DNA from 3 places in the Lysobacter sp. CCNWLW3 genome. Region 3 is predicted to be linked to each of the others. Evidence: predicted binding sites of a transcription regulator. Region 3 holds the regulator's gene; each other region holds the start of a gene.
What was found. The regulator sigma-54, encoded in region 3, starts transcription at its own class of promoters, with help from an activator protein. The targets are predictions, from matches to a motif close to TGGCACGNGCNTTGC.
Positions count from the first base shown of each region.

Region 1: V1318_RS07210 (prepilin-type N-terminal cleavage/methylation domain-containing protein) is a predicted target of sigma-54. The motif match lies at 2,571-2,585, and genes of this name have one in related genera.
Region 2: V1318_RS16915 (HlyD family efflux transporter periplasmic adaptor subunit) is a predicted target of sigma-54. The motif match lies at 2,175-2,189, and genes of this name have one in related genera.

Region 1 is NZ_JBAHWA010000002.1:431,396-435,364, reverse strand. Features, by position in the region: gene V1318_RS07220 (pilin) at 1-350, shown strand, start outside; gene V1318_RS07215 (hypothetical protein) at 475-2,409, shown strand; gene V1318_RS07210 (prepilin-type N-terminal cleavage/methylation domain-containing protein) at 2,675-3,103, shown strand; gene V1318_RS07205 (hypothetical protein) at 3,310-3,969, shown strand, end outside.
Region 2 is NZ_JBAHWA010000013.1:23,756-27,724, forward strand. Features, by position in the region: gene V1318_RS16905 (ABC transporter ATP-binding protein) at 1-568, opposite strand, end outside; gene V1318_RS16910 (hypothetical protein) at 604-837, opposite strand; gene V1318_RS16915 (HlyD family efflux transporter periplasmic adaptor subunit) at 840-2,126, opposite strand; gene glmS (glutamine--fructose-6-phosphate transaminase (isomerizing)) at 2,322-3,969, shown strand, end outside.
Region 3 is NZ_JBAHWA010000012.1:21,732-25,700, forward strand. Features, by position in the region: gene lptA (lipopolysaccharide transport periplasmic protein LptA) at 1-80, shown strand, start outside; gene lptB (LPS export ABC transporter ATP-binding protein) at 80-799, shown strand; gene V1318_RS16420 (RNA polymerase factor sigma-54) at 897-2,339, shown strand; gene raiA (ribosome-associated translation inhibitor RaiA) at 2,712-3,038, shown strand; gene V1318_RS16430 (PTS sugar transporter subunit IIA) at 3,082-3,555, shown strand; gene hprK (HPr(Ser) kinase/phosphatase) at 3,552-3,969, shown strand, end outside.

The DNA of each region.
Region 1 (3,969 bases), on a different contig from region 3:
TCGCTCTGCCGGCGTACCAGGACTACACCATCCGCACCAAGAACACCGAGTGCCTGAACGTCGCCGCCGCCGCCAAGCTGGCCGTGTCCGAGACCGCTCAGGACCGTGGTTCGCTGGGTCTGGTCACCACCACCAACACCGGCTACTCGTTCCTGCCCAGCGACTACTGCAACCGTGTCGAAGTCGGTGCCAACGGTGTGATCGGCATGACCACCCGCTCGACCGGCGCCGCCGCCGACGCCGTGCACACCCTGACCCCGGCCATGGCCGCTGGGTCGGGCCGCATCGAGTGGACCTGCCGCTCGACCGCTCCGGACTCGCAGGTTCCGGCCGAGTGCCGCATCCCGTAAGTCTGAGCTCTACGATTCAAATCAAAGCCCCGGTTCGCCGGGGCTTTTTTTTTCGAGCCTCGCCATTGCGCTTCGCTGGCCGACGCCGTTAGCCTCAGCAACCCATAAGAAAGGCCGGCCTCGCATGCGCGTTCGTTTGCTGCTATTCGCCGCCATGCTGGTCACCACCGCGATCTACTGGCCCGGCCTGACCGGCCCCTTCGTGCTAGATGACAACGCGGCCTTCGGCGCCCTGCACGGCTGGCTGGCCGGCAAGGCCTCCTGGCAGGAAGTGGTGCCGGGTAACGCCTCCTGGCTGTACGCACGGCCGGTCTCGATGCTCAGCTTCATGCTCAGCGGCTGGCTGGGCGGCGACACGCCGTTCTCCTACAAGCTGGGCAATCTCATCGTCCACCTGATCTGCGGCCTGTTCGGCTGGCAGGTGCTGCGCCGCGCGCTCGCCCGCGACGGACGCCTGGCCCCGCACGCCGACCTGATCGCCGGGCTGCTGGCCGCGCTGTGGCTGCTGCACCCGCTGCACGCCAGCACCGTGCTCTATGCGGTGCAACGCATGGCCCAGCTCAGCACGCTGTTCGTGCTCGCTTCGCTGTGGGCCTATCTGCATGCGCGTCGGCAGCTAGCCGACGGCCGCGGCCGCGCCGCGATCGCATGGCTGTTCCTGCTGTGCCCGTTGCTGATGCTGACCGCGCTGCTCAGCAAGCAGAACGGCGCGGTCGCACCCGCTTTGTGTCTGGTGTTGGAACTGGCCTACTTCGGCCGCCCGCGCCCCAAGCCCGTGCTCGCGTTCTTCGGCCTGTTCCTGGTCCTGCCCATGGCCGGTGCCGTCGCCCTGCTGACCCTCGCGCCGGAGCGTCTGCTCGACGGCTACGCCGAGTGGGATTTCAGCCTGGCCGAGCGCCTGCTGACCCAGGCCCGCGTCTTGGCCGACTATCTCGGCACCCTGCTGCTGCCGTATGCGCCGCGCATGGGCCTGTACACCGACGACTTCGCGACTTCGACCGGCCTGCTGTCGCCGCCTTCGACGCTGCTGGCGCTGTTGCTGCTGGCCGCGATCAGCCTGGCCGCGATCGCGCTGCGCAAGCGCGCGCCCAGCCTGTTCGCCGGCTGGTTCTTCTTCCTGGTCGCGCATGGCGTGGAGTCGAGCTTCCTGCCGATCGAGATGTACTACGAGCATCGCAACTACCTGCCCTCGATCGGCATCCTGCTGGCGGTCGCGGGCCTGGGCGCACTGGCGCCGCGTCGCGCCGAACCGGCACCCGGCCCGAATCGGCTGGCCCTGCTCGCGGTCGCCGGCCTGGCCGCGGTGCTGGCCTTCGCCACGCTCGGCCGCGCCCTGGTCTGGCGCCATTACGACACCATCGTGATGCAAGCGCTGAAGTTCCATCCGGATTCGATGCGCGCCCATCTGGACCTGTCGACCCTGGCCTTGCTGGGCGGCAAGTACGACGAAAGCGAACGTCTGTTGACGCAGCTGGCCAAGAGCCCGACGCCGCGCAACCGTCTGATGGCCAACCTCAACCTGATCACCACCCAGTGCCTGCGCGACGGCAAGGCCGATCGCGCCCTGCTCCAACGCGCTCTCTCCGACGCGCAGCCGCAGCTGACGATCTTCGAGTCGCAAACGCTGATGCAGATGGCGAAGATCGCCGGCAAGGGCTGCGGCGAGGTCAGTCTGCTGGACATGGCGCAGACCACCGAAAAGTTGCTCGACGCCGCCCACGCGCAGCCCGAGCACCTGCGTTCCAAGTGGGTGACCCGGGCGATCGCGGCCGAGTTCTATGCGCGCGCGCGTCGATGGCAGCAAGCCGAGACTCAGGCCGCGCTGGCCTGGCAGCCGGGCGCCGATTTCGCGGTCGGCGAAATGCTGGTCCGTCTATACGTGCAGAACGGCAAGCTGGCGGAGGCCGAACGCACCTATGCCAGCCTGAAGGCGCAGACCCGGCCCTACGATGGGATCGGCCAGAAATACCTGCGCGAACTGCGCAAGGCGATAGACGACCGGCGTCGCCGCAGCGCGGCGCGAAGCGCGACCGAAACCGCTGCCGGCCCGGCCCCATAGGCACGCGCCGCGGCCGCTTTCCGTTCGTCCGCGACGAGCGGCCGCAGGAAGTTGCCAGGCAGCGTCATATGCCGACGCTGCAGGCGCTGCGATCCCGACGGCAGCCTGGGGCAGCGAGCTGAATGGCGTCACAAATATGACCGCCGTCACAAGCGCGGACTTGGCATGCTCCTTGCTCAAGTACTGATTCAGGGGGGGGATCGATGCCGCTGCGGAACGCAACTCCGACGGTGCCGACCCGAATCGAGCTCACTGGAGAGGGTCCATGAACAAGCGTCACGCCGAGGGCTTCACCCTCATCGAACTCATGATCGTGATCGCCATCCTGGGCATTCTGATCGCCATCGCGCTGCCGGCCTACCAGGACTATTCGATCCGCACCAAGAATGCCGAGTGCCTGCACATTTCCGCGGCCGCTAAGCTCGCGGTGTCCGAAACCGCGCACTCCGCCGAAGGCTTGGACAACATCACCGCGACCAGCACCGGCTTCACCTTCACCGGCAGTGATTACTGTGCTTCGGTGGTGGTCCAGCCCGGCGGCACCGTGCGTTCGGTGACGCGCAGCACTGGCGGCCCGGTCACCACCTTCGAACTGGATCCGGAAAGCACCCAGAACAGCGGCCGCATCGAGTGGACCTGCACCGCCAGCGGTCAGGACAACGACTCGCAGCTGCCGGCCGAGTGCCGCGGCTAAGAGCTCGCTCCAGCATCGGCAGCACCCGACGGCCGCGCAATGCGGCCGTCGGCGCGTTTGAGGCCGGGTTTGCGCATTCGCGGCCCGACGCTGGACAGCGCGAAAGGCGATGACGCAGGATCGCCTCGCCGCTACACGAACCCCGTCCACACCACGCCCACTACGCGCCTTGCGGCGGCGGGTCGGCTACCTCGGTGCCGCCGATCATGCGATTCGACGCTTCCTCCGCACCGCCCGCTTCCGCCGTCCCGGCACCGACCGATGTCGCTTACGCGCGCCTGGCCGCGATCGGTCTGACCCTGCTGGTGCTGGCCGCGGCAGCTATCTACTGGCGCGGATTGAGCGGCCCCTTCCTGCTCGACGACGGCGTTACCTTCCCGGTGATCCAGCGTTGGCTGGCCGGCCAGGCAAGCTTCGCCGAGGCGGTGCTCGGCCGCGGTTCGCCGCTGGCGGGGCGGCCGGTCGCGATGGCCAGCTTCGCCCTGACCTCCACCCTGGGCGGATTCGAGCCGTTCTCGTTCAAGCTCGGCAACCTCGTCGTCCACCTGCTGTGCGGCCTGTTGGTATGGCAACTGCTGCGCCGCCTGCTGGCGTTGGATCCGCGCCTGAGCGCGCAGGCGCCGCTGCTGGCGACGATCGCCAGCGGCCTGTGGCTGCTGCACCCGCTGCAAGTCAGCACCGTGCTGTATTCGGTGCAACGCATGGCGCAGCTGAGCACCTTGCTGGTGCTGGCGGCGGTGCTGGTCTACCTGGTCGCGCGCCAGGAAATCGCCGCGGGCCAACTGCGGCCCGCGCGCTCGAAGCTGTTCCTGACCTTCCCGCTACTGGTGCTGCTGGGCCTGCTCAGCAAGCAGAACGCGGCGGTG
Region 2 (3,969 bases), on a different contig from region 3:
GCACGTTGATCTCCTCCAGCAGCTCCATCACGCCGCGCGCCATCTGCGAGTCGAGGTTGCCGGTGGGTTCGTCGGCCAGCAGCAGGCGCGGGCTGCCGGCCAGGGCGCGCGCGATCGCGGCGCGCTGCTGCTGGCCGCCCGACAGTTCGGCCGGGTAGTGCTTCATGCGCGAGCCCAGGCCGACCCGGCTCAGCGCGTCCTCGATGCGCTGGCGGCGCTCGGCGCCGGGCATGCCGCGATAGCGCAGGGGCACGTCGACGTTGTCGAACAGGTTCAGGTCGGGAATCAGGTTGAAGCCCTGGAAGATGAAGCCGATCTTGCGGTTGCGCAGCCGGGAGCGCGCGTCGTCGGACATGCCGCTCACGTCCTCGCCGTCGAGCCGGAACTCGCCGCCGGTGAAGGTTTCCAGCAGGCCGGCGATATTGAGGAAGGTGGTCTTGCCCGAGCCCGACGGGCCGGTGACCGCGACGAACTCGCCTTCGCGCACGTGCAGGTCCAGCGAGCGCAGCGCGTGGGTTTCGACGAGTTCGGTGCGGTAAACCTTGGTGACCTGGCGCATGTCGAGCATGACGGTATGTCCTGAGTGTAGAAGTGGAAGAGGAATCAGCGCACGCGGAACGAGGTCGGCGCGGCGTTGCGCAGGTAACCGTTGCGACGCCAGCCGTGGATCGGCGTTTCGACGTTGGCGCTGGGCTGGGCCTGGGCGCGCGCGGCGTCGAAGTCGAACAGCTCGCTCAGGCGCAGCGGCATCGCGCCGGCCAGGTCGTCGCAGGTCCAATGCAGGTCGAACGGGAACACGCTGTTGTTGAGCACGGGGGTCTGGTCGGAAGCTTTCATGGTCATTCTCCTGAGAGGCGGATGCTTTCTGCGTTGTCGAACTGGTCGCTGCCGGACACCACCACGCGCTCGCCCGGCTGCACGCCCGAGACGATCTCGACCGCGCTGAGGCTGCTCGCGCCGGCCTGGATCGGGCGCCGCACCGCGCGACCGCCGTCGACCACGTAGGCGAAGCGGCCACCGGCCTGTTCGAGGAAGGGACCGCGCTCGACCATCAGCACGTTGCGGCGGGTGTCGAGCACGATGCGGGCGGACAGGCGCTGGTTCTGGCGCAGGCCCGGCGGCTGCTTGCCGGTGAAGCGCAGGCGGCTGGTGACTTCGCCGTTGACGACTTCCGGCGACACCGCCGAGACCTGCGCGGCGTAAGGCTCGCCGGCGCCGCTGGTGATCTGCGCCGGCATGCCGATGCCCAGGTCGCGGGCGAAGCTTTCCGGCACCTTGATCTCGACTTCGAACACGGCCAGATCGACCACGCTCAAGACCGGCGCGTTGGCGGCGACGTTGGCGCGCTGCGCGATCTGGACCTGACCGACCTGGCCGTCGAAGGGCGCGCGCAGGGTCAGCGCGTCGACCTGGCGCTGGGTCTCGATCACGATCGCGCGCTGGCGGTCGGCGAGCAGGCGCTTGTTGCGCGTGTCCAGGCCGGCGCCCTGGCCCTGCAGGCCGGCGTCCTCGCGCGCATGCGCCAGGCCGATGTCGGCCTTCTTGAGCTCGTCCTGCGCGCGCGCCACGTCGACCTGCGCCACCGCGCCGCCTTCGAAGCCGCGCTGCTGGCGTTCGAGGTCGCGGATCGCGGCGGTGCGTTCGATCTGGGCCTGGTCGTAGGCCTTGCGCGCGTTCGAGCGCGCCAGCTGGGCGTCGAGCTCGGAGCGGCCGGCTTCGGCTTCCAGGCTGGCCAGGGTCGCCTGCTCCTGCGCGAGCTTGCTGCGCAGTTCGGGGCTGTCGATTTCGGCCAGGGCCTGGCCCTGCTTGACCACGTCGCCGGCGACCACCTTCAGGCTGACCGTGCCCGCGGCGATCGCGTACAGGGTGGGGCTGTTGGCGGCGATCACGCGGCCGTCGGCGGAGATGTCGCGCACCAGGTCGCCGCGCTTGACCTCGGAGATGCGCACCCGCGAGGCGTCGACCGAACGGCCGCCGGCGCTCCAGCCCGACAGCAGCCAGGCCGCGATGGCGATGGTGCCGACGCCGGCGGCGCCGGCCAGCAGCCAGGGACGACGGCGCTTGCTCGCGCTGGAGGAGGTGGCAGCGACGGGGCGGTCCTGGGCGGCGGTATCGCGGATGCTCATGCGGCGTTCGGCTCGGCGGGTGGGCGAAGGTCTTTGCTGTTAAGCAATGCACAACCCGTGCCAATCGCAAGCTGTTGATTTTATTGGTTGGCGCGCCGTGTCCGGGTGTCCGTCCGGACGGACACCGCGTCCGCCGGACGTGTCGCACGCGCCACGCCGTTAAACTAGGTGGACACCAGCAGGAGCATTCGCAGCATGTGTGGAATCGTCGGCGCGATCGCGGATCGCGATGTGGTACCGGTCCTGATCGAAGGTCTCAAGCGGCTGGAATACCGCGGTTACGACTCCGCCGGCATCGCGGTGGTCGACGGTGTCGAGGTGCGGCGCGTGCGCCGCACCGGGCGCGTCGCCGAAATGGAAGGCGCGGCCCAGTCGGAAGGCTTCCACGCCACGCTCGGCATCGGCCACACCCGCTGGGCCACGCACGGTGGCGTCACCGAGGCCAATGCCCATCCGCACATCAGCTTCGGCGAACTGGCGGTGGTGCATAACGGCATCATCGAGAACCACGAAGAACAGCGCGAGCGCCTGCGCGCGGCCGGCTATACCTTCGAGTCGCAGACCGACACCGAGGTCATCGCCCATCTGATCCATCATTACCAGTCGCAGGGCATGGACCTGGTGGTCGCGGTGCAGAGCGCGGTGCGCGAGTTGATCGGCGCCTACGCGATCGCCGTGGTCAGCAAGCGCGAACCCGACCGTCTGGTCGCCGCGCGCATGGGCTGCCCGCTGCTGGTCGGCCTGGGCGAGGGCGAGAACTTCGTCGCCAGCGACGTCTCGGCGATCATCCAGGCCACCCGCAAGGTGATCTTCCTCGAGGAAGGCGACACCGCCGACGTGCGCCGCGACGGCGTTAGCGTCTACGACGAACACGGCCGGCCGGCCGAACGCGACGTCCACATGTCGGACGTCTCGCTGGCTTCGCTGGAGCTGGGCCCGTACCGCCACTTCATGCAGAAGGAGATCCACGAGCAGCCGCGCGCGATCGCCGACACCATCCAGGCGGTGATGGACGACGGCGCGTTCTCGCCGGCCTTGTTCGGGCGCGAGGCCGAGCCGGTGCTGCGCGATATCGAAGGCGTGCAGATCCTGGCCTGCGGCACCAGCTATTACGCCGGCCTGACCGCGCGTTACTGGATCGAAGCCATCGCCGGCCTGCCTTGCCAGGTCGAGATCGCCAGCGAATACCGTTACCGCAAGGCGGTCGCCAACCCGAAGCAGCTGATCGTGACGATCTCGCAGTCGGGCGAAACCCTGGACACGATGGAGGCGCTGAAGTACGCCAAGTCGCTGGGCCACGAGCGCACCCTGTCGATCTGCAACGTGCCCGAAAGCGCGATCCCGCGCGCCAGCAAGCTGGTCTACTACACCCGCGCCGGCGCCGAGATCGGCGTCGCCTCGACCAAGGCCTTCACCACCCAGCTGGTGGCGCTGTTCACCCTGACCGCGACCCTGGCCAAGCTGCAGGGCCGCCTGGACGCCGCGCAGGAAGCCGATTTCATCGACGCGCTGCGCCGCCTGCCCGGCAGCGTGCAGCACGCCTTGAACCTGGAGCCGCAGATCACCGCCTGGGCCGACCGCTTCGCGCCCAAGCAGCACGCGCTGTTCCTGGGCCGCGGCGTGCACTACCCGATCGCGCTGGAAGGCGCGCTCAAGCTCAAGGAAATCTCCTACATCCACGCCGAGGCCTACCCGGCCGGCGAACTCAAGCACGGCCCGCTGGCGCTGGTCGACGCGGCCATGCCGGTGGTGGTGATCGCGCCCAAGGACAGCCTGCTGGAGAAGGTGAAGTCGAACATGCAGGAAGTGCGCGCGCGCGGCGGCGAGCTGTTCGTGTTCACCG
Region 3 (3,969 bases):
GCGGCGGCACCGGCGGCCGCGTGAACCTGCGCCTGCAGCCCAAGGGCAAGCCCGCCACGCCGGCCAAGGGAGGCCGCTGATGCTGGTCGCCCGCGGCCTGCGCAAGGCCTACCGTTCGCGCGAAGTGGTGCGCGACTTCGGCCTGACGCTGGACGCCGGCGAAGTGGTCGGCCTGCTCGGCCCCAACGGCGCCGGCAAGACCACCTGTTTCTACATGATCGTCGGCCTGGTCCCGGCCGACGCCGGCCAGATCGTGCTCGACGGCAAGGACATCACCAGCGAGCCGATGTACGCGCGCGCCAAATACGGCGTCGGCTACCTGCCGCAGGAACCCTCGGTGTTCCGCAAGCTCAGCGTGGCCGACAACCTGCGCCTGGTGCTGGAACTGCGCGAGGACCTGGACCGCAACGGCCGCGAGCGCGAACTGGCCAACCTGATGGACGAGCTGCAGGTGACCCACGTCGCCGAGCAGATCGGCGCCAGCCTGTCCGGCGGCGAGCGGCGCCGCGTGGAAATCGCGCGCGCCCTGGCGGCGAAACCCCGCCTGATGCTGCTGGACGAACCCTTCGCCGGCGTCGACCCGATTTCGGTCGGCGAGATCCAGCGAATCGTGCGCCACCTCAAGAATCGCGGCATCGGCGTGCTGATCACCGACCATAACGTGCGCGAGACCTTGGGCATTTGCGACCGGGCGTATATCCTCAACGAAGGCGGCGTGCTCGCGCAGGGGGCTCCGGACGCGCTGCTGGCCAATCCCGACGTCCGTCGCGTGTACCTGGGCGAAACCTTCCGCCTGTAACCTTAGCTCGATTGCGCAGGGTTCCAGGCGTCGTTTTCGCCAGCACTGGAACGCGCGTGCGGCCGCCCGCCCTATCAGGTCGCGTTAGACACCGAGCATGAAGCCCCGCCTCCAAGCCTCGCTAGGTCAACAGCTGGTGATGACGCCGCAATTGCGTCAGGCCATCCGTCTGTTGCAACTGTCGGCGGTGGAACTGGAAGCCGAACTGGTCACCGCGGTGGAAAGCAATCCGCTGCTGGACTGGACCGAGACCGCGATCAGCGTCAGCAACGGCGCCGACGGCAACAGCGCCGGCGACGAGCGCGAGAGCGCGCCGGAATCCTCCGGTGAAGACCGCGACATGCTGCCCCCGGAAGCCGACTGGGGCGCCAGCGATGGCGAACCCTGGTACCAGCGCATCGGCCCTTCCGACCAGGACGACGACGGCCCGATGGCTGAACAGGTCGCCGACGCCGACACCCTGCACGACCACCTGCTGTGGCAGCTGCACCTGAGCCCGCTGACCGCGCGCGACCGCCTGATCGGCGTGTCCCTGATCGAAGCCATCGACGACGACGGCTACCTGCGCGAGCCGCTGGACGCGATCGCGTCCTCGCTGGGGCCGGCCATCGACGCCGGCGTGGACGAGCTGACCACGGTGCTGCACCAGATCCAGCGCTACGACCCGGTCGGGGTCGGCGCGCGCTCGCTGGGCGAATGCCTGCGCCTGCAGCTGAGCCAGCTACCGGCCGACACGCCCGGGCGCGAGCTCGCCAACCGCCTGGCCAACGGGCCTTTGGAGCGCCTGCCCAAGGTCGGCGTGGCCGGGCTGGCCAGCGAGCTCAAGCTCGAGGTCGCCGAGGTCGAGACCGCGGTCCAGTTGCTGCGCTCGCTGGACCCGCGCCCGGGCGCGCAGATCGGCGCGATCGCGGCCGATACCTATGTCGCGCCGGACGTGGTGATCTGGCGCCAACACGGCCTGTGGCGGGTCGCCCTGGCCGACGGCATGCGTCCGCGGGTGTCGATCCACCGCGGCTACGAGGGCATGATCCGCCATGCCAGCGCGGCCGACGCCAGCTATCTGCGCGGCCACCTGCAGGAAGCGCGCTGGCTGCTCAAGAGCCTGGAAGCGCGCGGCGACACCCTGCTCAAGGTCACCCGCTGCCTGCTCAAGCAGCAGGCCGCGTTCCTGGAATTCGGCGACAGCGCGCTGCGCCCGCTGACCCTGCGCGAAGTCGCCAACGAGATCGGTCTGCACGAATCCACGGTCTCGCGCGCGATCTCGCGCAAGTACGCGCGCACCCCGCGCGGGACCATGCCGCTGCGCGCCTTCTTCGCCTCCGGCATCGACACCGGCGCCGGCGGCGAGGCCTCCAGCACCGCCATCCAGGCCATGAGCCGGCGCCTGATCGAGGCCGAAAACCCGCGCAAACCGCTGTCCGACGCCCGCCTGGCCGAAACCCTCAAAGCCACCGGCGTGCCGGTCGCGCGCCGCACCGTGGCCAAGTACCGCGAGGCGATGAGCATTCCGTCGTCGCAGGACCGGGTGCGAATGGCTTGAGGCCGGGCTGGGGGAGCTAGCCCGCCCACCCCATTCCCCGCTGCCCTCATCCGCCCTGCGGGCACCTTCTCAGCCTTGCACACCCTGCGGGCGCCGCAAGCGGGAGAAGGGATCAGCCCTCGAACGGATCCTCGCGCGTGGAGCATCGCCGCCGCGCGTGGAACATTCGCAGCGCTTTATTAACTTCGTTTTCACCCGCCCACCCGACTTTGGTCGCAGTCCACGCGAAACCCTCATCGGATCAACGCTTTTCACTCCAGCCGCCAGATTTCGTGTCGCTCACCCCTTGCGCCCTAGCCTCAGCGTGCGATGCTGGGCTCGTGGCTCCGGCTACGGAGCCGCATTCCCTGTGAACGTGTAAGGAGGCCTCCGATGCGTATCGAAACCCACAGCCAGCAGATCGAAGTCACCACTGCCCTGCGTGACTACGTCGAAACCAAGCTGGCGCGGCTGCAACGTCATTACGAACAGCCTTTCGACATTCGCACCCAACTCAGCCTCGACAAGCCCGACCATCGCGCCGAAGCGACCGTGAACCTCGCCGGCCGCACCCTCCACTGCGACGCCGCCGCCATCGACATGTACGCGGCCATCGATCTGCTCGCCGACAAGCTGGACCGCCTGCTGATGAAGCACAAGAGCAAGCTCGTCGATCATCACCGCGGAGAAAGTCTCGCCCGGAACGGCGAATTCGGCTGATCGTTCGGGGATAATGCGGCGCCTCCCGACGCTGTGTTGAACGATGCCGCTTCATGAACTGCTGAGCGCGCAACGGGTCGCGATCCTGGAGGAATCCAGCGATCGCGACGCCGTGCTGGACGCCGCCGCGCGTCTGCTGGCCGACGGCACGCCGTCGGCGATCCGCGCCATCGGCGACAGCCTGCGCGACCGCGAGCGCCTGGCCAGCACCGCCATCGGCCACGGCGTGGCCATCCCGCATGGCCGCAGCGCCCAGTTCGAGGACAGCCGCGGCGCCTTCCTGCGCCTCGAACAACCGGTAGACTTCGGCGCCGCCGACGGCGAAAAAGTCGACCTGGTGCTCGCCATGACCGTGCCCGAACATTACGTGCAACAGCATCTGCAGCTGCTGGCCGAACTGGCCGAGAGCTTCGGCGACCCCGACTTCCGCGCCGCCCTGCGGCGCGCGGCCGACGTCGACGAACTCGGCTGGCACCTGCTCGGCGGCCGCCCCCTGCGCAGCGGGGTGCGCGCATGACCACCAGCATCAGCGCCGGGGAACTGTTCGAACAGCAACGCGAACGCCTGGACCTGCGCTGGCTCGCCGGCCAGCGCGGCGACGACCGCGTGGTCGCGGCGGTGGAAACGGTGGCGCGGCGCCCGTCCCTGGCCGGCTATCTCAACGCCATCTATCCCAACAAGGTGCAGATCCTCGGCAGCGAGGAACTGGCCTGGCTGGATGCGCTGGACTCGCGCCTGCGCTGGGAAACCATCGAGAAGATCATCCAGTTCCGGCCGCTGGCGCTGGTGATCAGCAAGAACCAGGCCTGCCCCGAGGACCTGCGCCAGGCCGCCGAGGAAAGCGGCACCGCGCTGTGGGTCTCGCCACGGCGCGGCCACGAACTGCTCAACCATCTGCAGTACCATCTCGCGCGCACGCTGGCGCCGCGCA